Regions from separate parts of the Paenibacillus sp. J22R160 genome, predicted to be linked through region 2. Evidence: predicted binding sites of a transcription regulator. Region 2 holds the regulator's gene; the other holds the start of a gene.
What was found. Region 2 encodes NrdR, which represses ribonucleotide reductase genes. Its sites were predicted from a motif close to AACACNATATATNGTGTT; they were not measured.
Positions count from the first base shown of each region.

Region 1: AC58UW_RS02245 (adenosylcobalamin-dependent ribonucleoside-diphosphate reductase) is a predicted target of NrdR. The motif match lies at 4,058-4,075, and genes of this name have one in related genera.

Region 1 covers NZ_JCAUAU010000001.1:548,955-557,507, reverse strand. Annotated here, with positions in the region: gene AC58UW_RS02260 (DEAD/DEAH box helicase) at 1-1,448, opposite strand, end outside; gene AC58UW_RS02255 (lipoate--protein ligase family protein) at 1,717-2,556, shown strand; gene dat (D-amino-acid transaminase) at 2,954-3,781, opposite strand; gene AC58UW_RS02245 (adenosylcobalamin-dependent ribonucleoside-diphosphate reductase) at 4,127-6,769, shown strand; gene AC58UW_RS02240 (TniQ family protein) at 6,970-8,553, shown strand, end outside.
Region 2 covers NZ_JCAUAU010000003.1:33,155-41,707, forward strand. Annotated here, with positions in the region: gene htpG (molecular chaperone HtpG) at 1-1,311, shown strand, start outside; gene AC58UW_RS07280 (hypothetical protein) at 1,372-1,554, opposite strand; cyclic di-GMP riboswitch class I at 1,629-1,724, shown strand; gene nrdR (transcriptional regulator NrdR) at 2,206-2,685, opposite strand; gene AC58UW_RS07290 (alpha/beta-type small acid-soluble spore protein) at 2,795-3,010, shown strand; gene AC58UW_RS07295 (lytic transglycosylase domain-containing protein) at 3,108-3,689, opposite strand; gene coaE (dephospho-CoA kinase) at 3,686-4,282, opposite strand; gene AC58UW_RS07305 (MntP/YtaF family protein) at 4,316-5,035, opposite strand; gene mutM (DNA-formamidopyrimidine glycosylase) at 5,141-6,001, opposite strand; gene polA (DNA polymerase I) at 6,037-8,553, opposite strand, start outside.

The DNA of each region.
Region 1 (8,553 bases), on a different contig from region 2:
CCAAGGCGATGGACACGGCCAATCCGTTGTTCCACGCGCATCGGGTTCCACGGCAGGTCGAAATTAATCATGTTATGGCAAAACTGTAGATTAATTCCCTCGCCGCCTGCTTCCGTTGCTACAAGCACTTGTACGCGGTTGCGGAATAAATCCATCATCCAATCCTTTTTCCCACGGTTCATCCCGCCGCGATAAGGGACTGCCGTAATTTTATGCTCTTTCAAATAGTTGAGCAGATATTCCTGAGAAGCGCGATACTCCGTGAAAATAATGACTTTATCATTAATTTCCTGAACAAGCTTCATGGTGGTTTCTGCTTTGCTATTCGATTTAATGCTGCGGATCAGCTCGACAAGCTCCCATATTTTTGCACGCGTTGGAGAGTCCTCCGCTGTTTTTTTGAACAAATTGACGAGGGTGATGAATACAGCATCCCTTGAGGAGCAAACCTCCCGCTGTAGTGTGATGAGCGAAAGCATGCTGCTTAAATCGCCGCCGCTTTCTGCGTACCTCGTGCGGACGAAATTAGTGACGCCATCGTAGAGCGCTTGTTCATCCGGTGAAAGCGTCAGCGGGATGTTCTTCACCACCCGCTTGGTGTAATGAACACCGCCATCGCCACGACGATTCCGGATCATCACCTTGGAGAGCTCCTGCTGCAGCTGGATCTCATTTTTCGGTATCCTTTTGCCAACAACGAAATTGGACTTAAAGGAGCTGTGCACCCCAAGTTGACCGGGTTTGAGCAGGGTGATGAGATTATAAAGCTCTTTCAAATCGTTTTGAACCGGTGTGGCGGTAAGCAGCAAGCAATATTTTTTGCGCAGCTCATTGACAAAGGTGTAGTTGGTCGTTTTTTTATTTTTTAATTTATGGGCTTCGTCGACAATAAGCATGTCGTATTCCAGACCCAGCACGATTTCCCGGTGAGGATCGCGTTTGGCGGTGTCCATGGAGGCAACGATAATATCGCTTTGCTGCCACATATACGCTTTTTTGTGAGCGATGGCTGGGATGCCGAATTTGGTGTTTAATTCACGGACCCATTGCAGGACAAGGGATGCCGGCACCAGGATAAGTGTTTTGCGGACCAAACCGCGGATCATGTATTCTTTTAAAATTAAACCAGCCTCAATCGTTTTCCCGAGTCCAACCTCATCGGCCAAGATGGCTCGACCGCGCATCTCATTGAGCACACGCTTCGCTGTATCGATCTGATGAGCCATAGGCTCAAGCTGCCCCAAATGAGGGAGGCACTGCATTTCATCAAACGTAGAAATAAGCCCCGATTCTTCCGATTCGTAGGCCAGCTGGTATAAGGTCCAATCGTCCCATGGCCCTCCTCCGCGCACACGATGATCCAGCTCAGTAAACCAGTCCCTCTCAAAGTGCATGTCCAACCGATGATGAATGGGGCGAATGTTCTCTTGCTGTTCATGTTGACGCATAGTTGTGCCCTCCTAAGAGTTTTCGTAAGAAAACTGACTTCGTAAACATAAACTGAGTTTTGCTTGGCTATGATGCACGGACGCTAAACGCCGAATACGTGTTAGTATGTCCATAAGAGGCGCTTTCATAACTTTTCCATTGCAAAACAGACGAGGAGATTAGGCGGGAGCTTGAAGAGGGGGAGGAATCGTAACAGAAGGTGATTATGTGGTATGATAGACGTTGTCTTTTGACAAGCAATGCAGGAAAGAAAGGGTGAGGGTTTCGATGACAGCATGGCGATTTATACATACGGGAGATCGTTCTCCTGCTGAAAATATGGCTTTAGATGAAGCAATTTTGACCGCTCATAGTGAGGGATTGGTGCCTCCTACGGTTCGTTTCTATGGATGGAATCCAGCAACCCTGTCGATCGGCTATTTCCAAAAAGCGTCAGAGGTCGATCAAGAGGCCGTAGCGAATGAAGGGATTGGCTTCGTACGTCGTCCAACAGGAGGCAGAGCGGTTCTGCATGATAAGGAACTGACATACAGCATCATTGTGGCTGAGGATTACCCGGGCATTCCCCGAAATGTCACCGATGCTTATCGCGTCCTGAGCGAAGGACTGCTGCAAGGCTTTCGCGCGTTAGGACTTAACGCCGAGATGGTGCAGCTTGCAAGCGATGAGGAGAAGGAGAAATATGCATCTGCAGGCTCAGCTGCTTGCTTCGATTCTCCCTCATGGTATGAGCTTGTCGTTGAGGGGCGTAAAGTAGCCGGCAGCGCGCAGGTACGCCAAAAGAACGTCGTGCTGCAGCACGGCTCGATTCTACTGGATATGGATACGGACCAACTGTTCCGTATGCTGCGTTTCTCGAGCGAGAAGATGGCGGAGCGGATGAAGACAAGCTTTTCGAAAAAAGCTGTGGCGATTAACGAGCTGCTGCGGGCACAGGGGAAAGAGGCTGTTACCTTAGGGCAAGTTGAAGAGGCATTCCGCCGTGAAATTGCACTGGGTTTGGGTGTGGAGCTAGTGGAGGCGTCTTTGACACCGTATGAGGTTGAGTTGACCGATCGTCTCGTGCAAGAAAAGTATGGGACGGATGAGTGGAATTTGCGGCGGTAATGGTGAGGCGGAGGCGTCTTGTTGATCCCGATCTATTACCTTGTACAAGGTAACTTTAGAAGATCTAGGGAAACTAGAGTAGCTAAGTTAGGGCTAGCTGAACCAGCTGAACCAGCTGAACCAGCTGAACCAGCTGAACCAGCTGAACCAGTAAAATAGGGGAACTAGGGGACGCTATTTAGGGGGAAAGTGGCTGTCGGGGAGCTGAAACGGAACTACAGGGTCTTATCACAGCAAAATGAGGGCTAAATCGGACGAAAGCTCCGAAATAGCGGCCTGGAGTTCCCTTTCGTAGCTCAAACAGTGGATTTCGCTAAAATAGCGCCCTGGAGTTCCTTTATTATTGCGTGAGGATTTAAAAAACCTAAGGCAGTTGCCTTAGGTTTTTTATGGCTAATTATGAAAACGTGCGAACAAACGCCTCTTGCAGTTTGCGGGTATATGCCCCGGGCGTGCCAGCTCCAACTGTGTGGCCATCTACTTCTAGAATCGGCGTTATTTCTACCGTTGTTCCAGTGATAAAGGCTTCGTCAGCTGCCAGAAGCTGTTCCGTCGAAAAAGCTTCCTCTTTAACCGGTATTTCTAGAGAAAGGGCTAGTCTTAGAACAACGGCCCGGGTGATGCCATGTAAAATCAAATGATTGGCCGGGTGTGTATAAAGCACGCCATCCTTGATCATCATCAGGTTAGATGCGCTGCATTCCGTCACCGTACCTTCACGATGCAGCACAACCTCCTGCACGCCGTGATCGAGAGCTGCTTGCTTAGCCATGACATTGGGCAGCAAATTGAGCGTTTTGAGATCGCATCTTAACCAGCGAATATCGGCAAAAGTAATCGCTTTGATACCGTTATGTATGGTTGTTACAGGTCTTGGCACTTCTGTACAGTAGGCGAGCATGATAGGTTCTGCTTGAGAAGGAAATGGATGTGCGCGTGGGGCTTCCCCTCGGGTGATTTGCATATATACGGTGCCTTCGATCAGCTTATTTCTGTCCACTAGCTCCGTGAGAATTTGTCCGATTTCTTGGATGGTATAAGGGAGCGTAAGCCGGACTTCGCTTGCGGTTCTTTCGAGCCTCTGCATATGTGCATCCTGCTCATATATTTGGCCCTGATACAGTCGGAAAACTTCATAGATACCGTCTCCGAAATAATAACCGCGATCATCGGGTGAGAGATGAATATCCGCTTTATTCATAAATTCATTTTTATAAAAATACATGTCTCCAACATCTCCTTAGTGTTTACTTGGGAAGTTCATTTTCAAAAATAAATAACGAACAAATGTTCTAATAGGAAGCGAATTGTGGTATCCTAAATACAGGTTAGCAGAGGAATCCGCTATCGTCAAAAGCAACGAACAGCTTGCTCGCTTTCTATAAAATAAAGAGAGATTTAGAGTAAATTCTAGCTAAAGCGATATTTACTTGTCTTATTAAACAAAATTGGTCCTTTGGCCATTCGAAGGTCCATATCTAGTGTTGTATAATGGATTTCTCACACCATATATTGTAATTTTCAATCTAGTTGGAGCTGAATCTGTAGCTTATTGGGAGGGCATTTATCAATGGGGATTTCGCAATCAAGTAAGAGGCTGGAAGGGTTAAGCGAGAAAATATTTTTGGATCGCTATGCACTCAAGAATGCGGATACGAGCTTTGCTAAGGTAGGGGACACCGTGCTCGTATTGACGAAGGATGATCCCAAATTCCCAGCCAAAGAAGTAGGCGAAATTATTAGCCGTGAAGGCGACATCGTTCAAGTAAGAACACGCAGCGGTGAGACAGTCAAATCTAAGGTAGAGAAGCTTACGCTAAACATAGAAAAGACACCTGAAGAACTGTGGGATCGTTTGGCCGGAGCCATGGCTTCCGTAGAAGCGACACCCGAGAAACGCAGCGAATGGACAGAAAAATTTAGATATATTTTAGATGATTGGAAACTTGTTCCAGGTGGACGAATTGCGGCAGGAGCGGATGCAAGTGATGAATTAACGCTGTTCAACTGCTATGTCATTCCTTCTCCTCACGATAGCCGAGGGGGCATTATGAGCACGCTTTCTGAAATGACGGAAATTATGTCACGCGGCGGCGGAGTCGGCATCAATCTATCTTCCCTTCGTCCACGGCGTTCTGTTGTGAAGGGAGTTAACGGTTCTTCGAGCGGAGCAGTATCCTGGGGCGGCTTGTTCAGCTATACAACGGGTTTGATCGAGCAAGGCGGCAGCCGTCGGGGCGCCCTTATGCTGATGATTAATGACTGGCATCCTGATCTAGAGGATTTCATTACGGTGAAATCAACCATGGGGCAAATCACCAATGCCAATTTATCCGTTTGCGTAAGCAATGGGTTTATGAAGGCTGTGAAGGAAGATTTGGAATGGGAACTCGTCTTCCCAGATACGACGGATCCTGAATATAACGACAAATGGGACGGCAATTTGGAAGCTTGGAAACAGCTTGGCAAAACCGTCAAGCCTTACCGCACAGTAAGAGCTCGTGAAGTATGGCACACAATAATTGAGTCTGCTTGGAAATCAGCTGAACCTGGTGTTGTATTCATGGAATACTACAACCAAATGTCGAACAGCTGGTATTTCAATCCGATTATTTGTACGAATCCTTGCGGGGAGCAGGGGCTTCCAGCTTGGGGAGTCTGCAACTTATCCGCGATTAACTTATCGAAGTTTTATGATGCGGAGAAACACGATGTCGATTGGGCGGATCTGGCAACGGTTGTCCGTTACTCGACGCGTTTCCTCGATAATGTCATTGACAAGACGCCTTATCATTTTGAAGAAAATCGTGAGAATCAGCAGAAGGAACGCCGCGTTGGCCTAGGATCAATGGGCTTAGCGGAATTAATGATTAAGTTGAAAATTCGTTACGGCAGTCCGGAATCCTTAGTGTTTTTAGACAAAATCTACGCTTTCATGGCAAGAGAAGCTTATCTCGCATCGGCTGAGATTGCCTGCGAGAAAGGATCTTTCCAAGCTTTTATCGCAGATAAGTTCCTAGAGAGCGGCTTTATGAAAAATATGACCCATGTATTCCCAGAAGTTGGCGAAGCCATTAAGAAGAGCGGCATGCGCAACGTAACGGTCATTACGCAGGCTCCTACGGGAAGCACAGGGACCATGGTTGGCACTTCAACGGGTATTGAACCGTACTTTGCATTTGAATATTTCCGTCAAAGCCGCCTGGGCTTCGATAAGCAATATGTGCCGATCGCTCAAGAATGGAAAGACGCCAATCCGAATCAGGAATTGCCGGATTACTTCGTAACTTCCATGACCTTGACGGCTGAAGATCATATCCGAGCACAAGCAGCGATCCAAAAGTGGGTTGATAGCTCGATCTCCAAAACAGCGAATTGCCCATCCGATTTCACAGTTGAAGAGACCAAACGGTTGTATGAATTGGCTTTTGATCTCGGCTGTAAGGGTGTCACTATCTACCGTGATGGAAGCCGCGATGTGCAGGTTCTTAGCACAAGCGCTGACAAGAAAGAGGAGAAGAAAGAAGAGAAGGAAGAAGCAGCACCTGTTGCTGTAGCAGCGGAAGCAGTGAAGGAAGAAGCCAGCTTAACGAATCTCTCAGGCAAGCTTGCGGTTAATGTTGACGCGAAAACAGAGCAAGTTTTCGATAAGCAATATAAGCGCCGTCCGCAAATTTTGCGAGGCGCAACATATAAAGTGAATACACCATTCGGCATGGCGTATATCACGATTAATGATATGAACGGAACGCCGAGTGAAATTTTCCTCAACGTGGGCAAAGCCGGATCAGACGTATTTGCGATGTCTGAAGCACTTGGCCGCGTGTGCTCGTTGTTCTTGCGCTACGGCGACCATGGGGACAAAGTGAAGCTGCTCGTGAAGCACTTGAAAGGCATTGGCGGCTCCGGCGCCATTGGATTCGGCACGAACCGCGTCGAGTCTATCGCTGATGCGGTTGCCAAAGCGCTCGAGCAGCACGACGAAGTGATGAACGAGCAAGACGACGCGCGGAACTACGTGACCGCGACGAGTGAAGTGCTGGATGCGCCAGCTCCGGCACCGGTGGTTGCTCCTAGCGGGCACTCCGCGCATGGCGGCAGCACAGCTAGCGCCGCGACGAAGGACTTGTGCCCGTCTTGCGGGTCCGCTTCGCTGATTAACAGCGAAGGGTGCAAGAATTGCGCGAACTGTGGCTATAGTCGCTGTTCGTAGGAAAACCAGGGGGAGTTCCCCTGGTTTTTTGTGAAATTCCAGAAATAATTAGAATTGTTTCAAAAATCGATGGACGATTTATTTCAAAATTCGTTGGAATGGATTATCATGCGCAAAAATGAATAAATATACATCAAGGGTAGGCGATGAGGGAACATTGCCTACCCTTATTATATTTTTGGTCTGGGGAGATTATTGAAATGGAGTTTTCTAACCAAGTAGAAATGTATTCCAATGAATCTTATGAAGGATACCTTCATCGAGTAGCAATCATAAACCACCGTACTATAAATGACATTGGTTTCAAGTATATTCGAGATTACACACAAGAAAGAGATCTTCAATATAATTTGGAACAGGTTTTTGCACTTACAGGATTAAACAAATCATTAGACGAAGTTTATCCTTATGTTTGGTATTTGCAGGGTTTAACATTGCCTGAATGGAAAACAAAACAATATTCTCGGTATTGCTCACAATGCCTACAAACAGTTGTATACCATAGGTCTGAATGGTGCTTGACTCACCATACGTTCTGTTATCAACATAGAGTCTTTCTGTTGGAGAATTGTCCAAGATGCTTTGAGAAAATAAAAGTAATCGATACAGTAAAGGGACATTGTAGCCAGTGTTCTTATAGTCTTAAGGACTGCAATATGATCGAAATGGATATGACTCAACTTGGTGAATTATATTTACAAGAAACTGGTGAATTCTGTGGGGTTGATTCACCTTATTTGTCACTTCACTTGAGTCGCACTGAACAACTGATATTAACTCAGTGGTTAGCATATTACTTGGTAGAAAAGACGAACCTTTACGAACTAAACTTGGGTATCACGGAAAAGAAGCGTTTAGCTTTTAATGGTTATTGCAGGGATACAAAACTTCAATTTGAGGTAATGACTAATGCTAGGCAATTATTAACAGGTTGGCCAACAAAATTAATTTTGTTTTTGAAAGAGCAGTTCTTGGATAACAACGATAAAATCCAAACTTTCTTTTTTAATTTTGTTTATCATAACAGAAATGAAAACATTAAAAGAGTTTTATGGAACTCTTACTGTAAAGAAATAGGTTTTAAGAGGTATACAAACTTTGAAAGTGAACATATACAATGGGACCTTAATTATATAGCTTTGGATGATTTGAGATTGAAATGTGATGTTTATCATGAATCCTTTTGTACATTACTTCATGATTTAAAGGTTGAAATCATCAAGCACCCTAGATATGAACGCAAAATTCTACATAAAGATTATATACCTGAAGTTCTGAATCGAATTAAAGATTTGAAGCAAATACCTCGTTATTACACCTTAAAGGAATTAGCTGTACTTCTAGACAGAAATGAATCCTCTCTTGAAGTCATTTGTGAATACTTAAAGGTATCAGTTAGGAAAATTGTTGATGTGGATTGTTACCATCTTGAGTCACTGAAAGAACATTCGGAGAAGTTCAATATTTATATTAGCTTACATGACATTTCAGAGCAGAGTGTTTGGGACCTCTATACATTAAATCACTTTTTAAAGAAAAATAATTTGAAAGAGGTTTATTCGTCCAGAGTGGGTTCAATGAAAAAGCTTTATTTTAAAACGGAGGTAATGAGTGTCATTCTAAATCTAAGTAATAACTTTGAAGATTACATATTAAGAAGGGAAGCAATGAAAAGACTCGGCGATGAATTATTTAGAAAGGCAGAATTGGAGGCTTATTACCCGCGAGTATCTCCAAACGGTAGAACCTTTTTTTTGAAATCATCGATAGAAGAAATTCTGAAA
Region 2 (8,553 bases):
CGTTTGAAAGCTATCATCAAAAAATATTCCGACTTCATCCGTTACCCTATTAAAATGGATGTTGCCGGCAAAAGGCTCAAAGAAGGCACAGAAGATGAGTTCGAAGATTATCAAGATGAGCAGCAGCTCAACAGTATGGTGCCAATCTGGAGAAAAAATAAAAGTGAACTAACGCCTGAGGATTATGAGAAGTTCTACCATGAGAAACATTACGGCTTCGATAAGCCGCTTAAGCATATTCATGTTAGCGCGGACGGGGCTGTTGTTTACCAAGCGATCCTCTTTATCCCGGAAAGCATGCCATTCGACTACTATTCCAAGGAATATGAAAAAGGCTTAGAGCTATACGCTAATGGCGTTTTGATCATGAACAAATGCGCAGACTTGCTTCCGGACTTTTTCAGCTTCGTGAAAGGGATGGTCGATTCCGAAAGCTTGTCTCTGAACATTTCCAGAGAGATGCTGCAGCATGACCGTCAATTAAAGCTGATCGCCAAAAACATTCAGAGCAAAATCAAAGGTCAACTTCAGTCCATGCTGAAGGATGAAAGAGAGAAATACGAGACTTTCTACAAATCGTTCGGTCGTCAACTTAAATTCGGTGTCTACAGCGATTACGGGACTCATAAGGACGTTCTGCAAGACTTGTTGATGTTCCACTCCTCCAAAGAGAAGAAGCTCGTGACACTCGACGAGTACATCGCTAGAATGCCGGAAGATCAGAAGTACATTTACTACGCATCTGGGGAGTCCATGGAACGCATTGATAAGCTTCCGCAAACGGAGCTTGTTACCGATAAAGGCTACGAAATCCTGTACTTCACAGACGATATCGACGAATTTGCCATCAAAATGATCATGACTTACAAGGAAAAAGAATTCAAATCTGTTTCCAGCGGCGATCTCGGCATTGAAGCTGACGACAAATCCGAGACCGAAGCAGACAAAAACGAAAATAAAGAGCTTTTCGACTACATGACTAGTTTATTGTCTGGCAAAGTTACCAACGTCAAAGCATCCAAGCGTCTCAAAAAGCATCCGGTGTGCCTATCTACAGACGGTGACGTGACCATCGAGATGGAAAAAATCTTGAATGCGATGCCGAATAACCCGAATGTGAAAGCGGAAAAGGTGCTTGAAATCAACATGAACCATGAAGTCTTCGGCTCGTTGAAAGACGCTTTCGAAAAAGACAAAGAGAAGCTTAACCTGTATACAGCCCTCTTGTACAACCAAGCCCTCCTCATCGAAGGTTTGCCACTTCAAGATCCGGTTGAGTTCACGAACGACATATGTAAAATTATGGTGTAGATCAATCTCCTTCATCAAGAGCACTGCCGCCGCTATGGTTGCAGTGCTTCTTTCTGAGATTTAGGAAAGCTCATCAAGTCTAATCATCAGCTGCGCGGCTCTATCCTCACTCCGTTTATTAGCGTCCATATTCGAATACACATAAGCCAGCAATCGATCTTGATCAATTCCTAACGAGCTGGCTACCTTCATAATATCTAATTCATAAGAAAAACCTGGAATTTGATTGGATTTGACGGACATATGCTTCAACCATCCTTCGAATAGATGTAATAAATGGAAATAATGTGATATAGTTTTCTTACAAGCATTAATCGGCACGACAAAGGCAAAACCACTGAAAAGTGGTGACGCAAAGCTACAGGGACTAATTTGGCAACGATCCATGTCCAAAATGTCAGCCAGCTGCCAAAACAGCCTCCGTCCGATTAATGTAGAATGACTTAGGAGGAGCTGATAATAAGGATGGAGAAAATTGTGTTAAATGGAAACATGAGCCTGGATGTGGAAAACTTAATTGCTAACCTGCATCTACCAGAAAGTGATATTTTGAACATGTTCTCCTTTAAGTTTAATAACAACGTGCTGTCCCCCGAGGAATCAATTCGGTTTATTCAATTTCTTAGGAGTGAACTGGACAAACGTACTCAATAACAGAATTATGCACGAACGTCCACAAAAATGCAGTCGGTTGATGTCTATAAAATTATTTTTTTTAAAATCGAACGAAATCGCGTAATGATAGCTTTCTAAGGATAAAACAGTAAAAAAGACAACGGGAATCCCGCTGTCTTTTTCTTATTTTTTGTCAGATTTAAGGTTTAAAGTTTAGTTGTATAACAAATAAAAGCCGATCTGAGCACGTTCAGAAGAACGAATCAGAGCCGGCTTTCTTTATTTGTCCCGGAGTAGGCCGGGATCATGCTTTCCCAATATTTGCGTTAGCTCTTTTAGGAACATGTTAATGTCCTTAAATTGTCGGTAAACGGAGGCGAAGCGAATGTAAGCCACTTCATCGACTGGGTACAATTGCTCCATGACGATTTCGCCAATGCCTAAACTGTCAACTTCCGCATGAGCCGTCGTGCGAAGCTGCATTTCAACTTCAGATACGAGCATCTCCAGTCTCTCCATGGACACCGGACGCTTCTCGCAGGCACGTATTAAACCTCTTAAAATTTTCTCACGACTAAATTCTTCCCTGCTGCCATCCTTTTTAATCACAATAAGCGGTGTTTCTTCCACCATCTCAAAGGTGGTGAATCTTCGGGCGCATTTCTCACATTCCCGGCGACGGCGGATCGATTTGTTTTCATTAGCTGAACGTGAGTCAAGCACTTTCGTACCGGAATAATCACAGAACGGACACTTCATTCGCTATCTCTCCTTTCTCTCTATCTAATGGATTACCAGATGTTACATGTCATGAACGATGAAGAAGTGCGCACAATACTAGTACCAACCGACAAGGAGGTGAACAGACATGAGCGCAGGAAACAGCAACACGCTAGTTGTTCCTCAAGCTAACGCAGCGTTGGATCAGTTGAAATACGAAGTAGCCCAAGAACTTGGTATCTCTATCCCACAAGATGGATACTACGGTAACATGGCTACTCGTGACACTGGTGCCATCGGTGGTCACATTACTCGTCGCCTGGTACAAATCGCAGAACAATCTTTGGCTGGTCAATTCAAGTAATCTTGAGTAGAAGTAGCCGCTGAATCTGCAAACGGGAAGTATTGGACTTTAAGCCCCCCTAAAGGAGCTAGTCCAATGCTTCTTTGTTTTGTGGAGACTATGATTGCTTGTTTTCCCATTGATCTGAATAAAGTTTGGTATATTTCTCGTAATAATAAATAACACGCTGAACATAATGACGCGTTTCGCCGAATGGAATTTGGTCAATGCGCTCCTGAGAGCCGTCCCAAACGTTCGTTTGCTTCCATTTATTCACATTCCCTTGTCCTGCATTGTAAGCTGCAATCGCATAAATTAAATTTCCATTGTAATGCTTGTTAAGCCAGCTCAAATACCAAGAACCGAGATTAATGTTCACATCCGCTTTTAATAAATCTTCCTGGGTATGAGGTCCTAAATTGGTGGACTCCACAATCCATTCTGCCGTATCTGGCATTAGCTGCATAAGCCCTACAGCACCTTTGCTTGATTGCAAATGGTGCTTATAGTTCGTTTCCACCCTGATGATGGCTGCAATGAGGAAAGGGTCTATATTGTGCTTCGCCGCACTTTGCCTAATTTCCTGCTCAAAATAGATCGGATACAACTTTCTTCCTATAAAAGTGCTGTTCATAAAGAGGACAAGAACGAAACAAACGAGTAAAAGGGCAAAAACTCGTTTTTTGCGTAAAAACTTCATGAAAGCCCCTTCTCTAGCCAAAACCGTTGAACCTCAGCAAAGGTTTCTTCCCAGGTTCCGCTGTTGTCGATCACGATATCCGCCCGTTTGCGTTTTTCTTCTATCGACATTTGTGCGTTGATTCGGTTGTTGGCCGCGCTTTCCGTTAAGTGATCTCTGCGCATTAAACGTTCCACCTGAATGTGAAGAGGCACATACACGACCATTACTTCTTTGAACATAAAGGATAGATCGGATTCAAACAATAAAGGAATATCGACGACAACCAGCTTGTCCGGAAATTGCTTTTCATAGGCTTCCATCTGCTCTCTAATCATCTTGCGAATAGGCGGGTGTAAGATGTGTTCTAGTTGTTTACGTGCTTCTGTACTCCCAAATACGATCTCTCCTAGCTTTTTACGATGCAGCGAGCCGTCTTCCTGAATGACCGCTTGTCCAAAATGCGCAGCAACCTGTTCGAGAACAGGGCTGCCGGGCAGGACAACATCGCGCGCAATTTGATCAGCATCTACTAATAGAGCGCCTCGGCTAACCAGCATGGCGCTAACCGTGCTTTTGCCGCAAGCGATTCCTCCTGTTAACCCGATATTCATAGGCAAATCTCTCCTAAGTGTATTCCTGTTCCACTATAACATTTTCAATAAACCCATAAGAATAAGTACACATCCTGGAAGAATAGACAGCTTCTTCATCCACGTCATTTCTGCGTAACGAAAACCAATACGCAAGCCTAGTGCAATAAACGAACCGCTCGAAATAGAAATAACGGATGCCGTTAACAAAGGAACAAAACCAATTAATGCGGCGCCAATACCTGCCCCGAATGCATCCAGCGAGAGGGCTAGCCCTAGCAATGTCGCCTCAGAAGCTGAAATATTACCCGATTTATCCACATCTGCGATGGACGGTGTTCGCAGAATTTGAATGACCAACCCAAAGCGCTTAAGCTCAATATTCAGGATTTCTTTCGTCCTTTGCAGTGTATCGAGCGTGGCGGGCTCATTGCCAGAAGGGGGAATGCTGCTGAGAGATACCTGGTCTTCAGACGATTGTGCCGCCTCTTGAGAATCATGCGACTTCTGTTGTCTTAGTTGGGAAAGTGCCCAGATGCCAATCCCGATCAGGATGAGTGCACCGATACGTTTGGCAATTCCTGGAGACATGAAAGAAGACATGAGGACGCCAATTTGCATCGAACTATAAATAATGATACCAGACCAAAGCGAGATAATACCAATAGAGAGAAATGGGATACGGATTTTACGTAATCCGTACATTACGCCAACTCCGAAACCGTCTAATGAAACTGCGAAAGCCAGAATGAGCAAAGAAACCACCGGAAGCATAATACCCCTCCTAAGAGTTTTACCACTGACGACAATAAGCCGGGTAACAGCACATCATCTGGGCTAAGTACTCCATATCATATGGGAAGGGCGCGCTTCACGTGCCTATTTCTCAGACTTCTTTATGATTCTCTTTCGCTTAAGCGGTTGACAGGTCGGACAAATGTGCGTGCCGCGACCTCCAACTACGGTTTTGTAGATTTCGCTTCCACATGTTTTGCAGCTTTGTGACTGTCTGCCGTAAATGTTGAGCTGATGCTGGAATAAGCCGATTTCACCTTGGCCGTTGACATACGATTTGATCGAAGATCCTCCCACCTCAACGGAATCGCTTAGTGTGCGAATAATCGCTTCATGCAGCAACATGAGCTCCTTCTTGCTGAGTGACGACGCCTCGCGTTCCGGGTGGATGCCAGCTAAGAAAAGGGACTCGTCTACATAAATATTACCGATACCCACAATATATTCTTGATTCAGCAGCAGCGGCTTAATCTTCGTCTTCTTGTGGGCTATCCGGTCCCGGAAAGCTTCAAACGTGAAGCCTTCATCCAGGGGCTCCAAACCAAGCTTGTGCAGCGGCGGCTGCGTAAGCTCTTCACCTCTCGGGAACAAATGCATGGTGCCAAATTGTCTCACATCCTTGTACCGCAGCTCGCTGCCATCGGTAAACCGAAATAGAACATGCGTGTGAGACTCAAGCGGATCTTCACTGCTATATAGACCATAGCGGCCTTCCATCCGCAGATGCGAGACCATGACGTAATCCGTTAAAACAAATCGTAAGAACTTGCCTCTGCGCTCAATCGTTTCAATTTGCTGCCCTTGCAGCAGTACTTCAAACATTTGAATATCATCAGGTTTCTGGATAATGCGGGGCAGTCTGACCTGAACCTGCTCGATCGTTTTACCGGTGATCAGATTATTCAGTGTGCGTTTGACCGTCTCGACTTCGGGTAGTTCAGGCACGGATGTTCACCTCTTTTGTAAATGTTCAGCCTTCCTTACTTGGCGTCATACCAAGTAAGGCCATAATCAACGTCCGCGCTCAGCGGCACGTCCAGTTTCAAAGCCCCTGCCATAACTTCAGGTACAAGGCGGCGCATCGTCTCGAGCTCCTCTTCCGGGACCTCGAAGACGAGCTCATCGTGTACTTGAAGCAGCATGCGGCTCTTCAAGCCCTCTTGCTTCAAGCGAGCATCCATCTGCACCATAGCAAGCTTAATGATGTCAGCCGCCGTACCTTGAATCGGCGTGTTCATCGCGGTACGCTCAGCGAAGGAGCGCAGATTGAAGTTCGAGTGAGTAATCTCCGGCAAATACCGGCGGCGTTGCAGCAGCGTCGTGACGTAGCCATTCTCGCGTGCTTCCTTCACGATATCGTCCATATATTTGCGCACTCCCTTGAAGACAGCAAAATACTGTTCAATGAACTGCGCTGCATCTCGGCGAGTAATATCTAGGTTCTGAGACAAGCCATAGTCGCTGATCCCGTATACGATCCCGAAGTTGACGGCTTTGGCCTGACGGCGCATATTCGCGTCGACGGCGCTCTCTTCCACCCCGAAGACGTCCATCGCCGTCTTCGTGTGGATGTCCATATTCTGAAGGAAGGCTTCCTTCAGATTCTCATCCTGCGAGATGTGCGCAAGCACGCGCAGCTCGATCTGTGAGTAATCCGCCGCGAGAATGTACCATCCAGGCTCGGATGGCACGAACACTTTGCGGATCTTACGGCCCTCCTCCAGACGAATCGGAATGTTCTGGAGATTCGGGAACTGGCTGCTGAGCCGTCCTGTGGCGGCAATGGTCTGCCGGTAATAGGTATGCACCTTACCGGTCTCCGGCCGCACCTCTTTCAGCAGCCCTTCGACGTACGTCGATTGCAGCTTCGCAAGCTGACGGTAGTTCAGAATCTGCCCGACCACTTCGTTGTAGGGCGCTAGACGCTCGAGCACCTCGGCATCTGTCGAGTAGCCAGTCTTGGTCTTCTTCCAAGCTGGCAGCCCCAGCTTCTCGAACAATATCTCGCCAAGCTGCTTCGGCGAGTTGATGTTGAACTCCACGCCGGCGAGCTTGTAAATACTGGACATAGTCGTGTCCAGCTTATTTACGAGCTCCACGCCGAGCGCCTTAAGCCCCTCGGCATCTACGGCGATGCCGCGCAGCTCCATCTCTGCGAGCACGCTGGCCAACGGCTGCTCCAGCTCATAGAAGAGCTGATGCATCTCGCCCTTCTCCAACTCTCCCGCCAGCACCGGCACAAGGCGCGCGGTCGCCATCGCTTTGCGTCCCACGTGGTCGCTAAGCGCAGCAAGCTCCGGCAGGCGGAATTTCGCGCCTTTGCCGAACACGTCCTCGTCCGCCTTCAAGCCAGGCAGGCTGTACTTCGCCGATAAGCCGCTCAGCGTAAGATTCGACTCCGTTGGGTCGAGCAGGTAAGCGGCCAGCAAGGCATCGAAATCCACGCCTTTAAGCACGATACCCTGCCAGGCCAAAGCGAGAATAGAGCGATGCAGATCAAATAGCTGCTTCTTCTTCGATTCATCAGCCAGCCAGTTGCGCAGCGGCTCGCCCGCTTCCCCTTTTAGCAGCTGGAAAGGCACATAATAGGACGTATTCACGTCACCATTATGGGTAAACCAGACCACGCCGACATTGACGGCCTGATGCGGATTCTCGCCGACAGCTTCTACATGAATCGCTCCGCTGTCGCTTAATTTGCCAACAAGCTCACCCACATTGGCTTCTGTAACAACAACCGCTTCCATGCTTTCAACAACTTGTCCTTCAGCCTCCAAGTCCACAGTGCCGAAATCCATTTTCTCCAGCAATGATTTAAACTCCAGCTTGCGGAACATGCCAGCCAAGGCCTGTCCATCAAAGCCATCGTAACGGAACGTGTCCCATTCGGTTTCCATGGGCACTTCACGGAAGATCGTTGCGAGCTCTTTACTCATGATCGCGTCTTTCGCGTGCTCCTCGACCTTCTCTTTCATCTTGCCCTTCAGGCTGGCCGTATTCGCCAGCACTTCTTCAACGGTGCCGAATTCATGGAGCATTTTGAGCGCGGTCTTCTCCCCAACTCCCGGAATACCCGGAATGTTATCTGAGGTATCGCCCATAAGTCCCTTGAGATCAATAATCTGCGCAGGTGTAAGACCGTATTTTTCTTTGATCTCAGCCGGATTATAAAGTTCAACTTCCGTAATTCCTTTGCGCGTTATTGCAACTGTGACGTGATCGGAAGCCAGCTGCAGCATATCCTTGTCTCCGGAGACGAGAAGCACCTTCTCGCCCTTGGCGTCTGCGGCTTTGGTCAGCGTGCCGATAATATCGTCAGCTTCATAGCCAGATAGCTCAAACTGCGGAATTTTGAACGCTTTCAGCAGTTCTTTGATCAGCGGAAACTGTTCGGAAAGCTCCGACGGGGTTTTGGCCCGTCCGCCCTTGTATTCGGTATATTCTTTATGTCGAAACGTAATCTTCCCGGCATCAAAAGCAACAAGAAAATGCGTCGG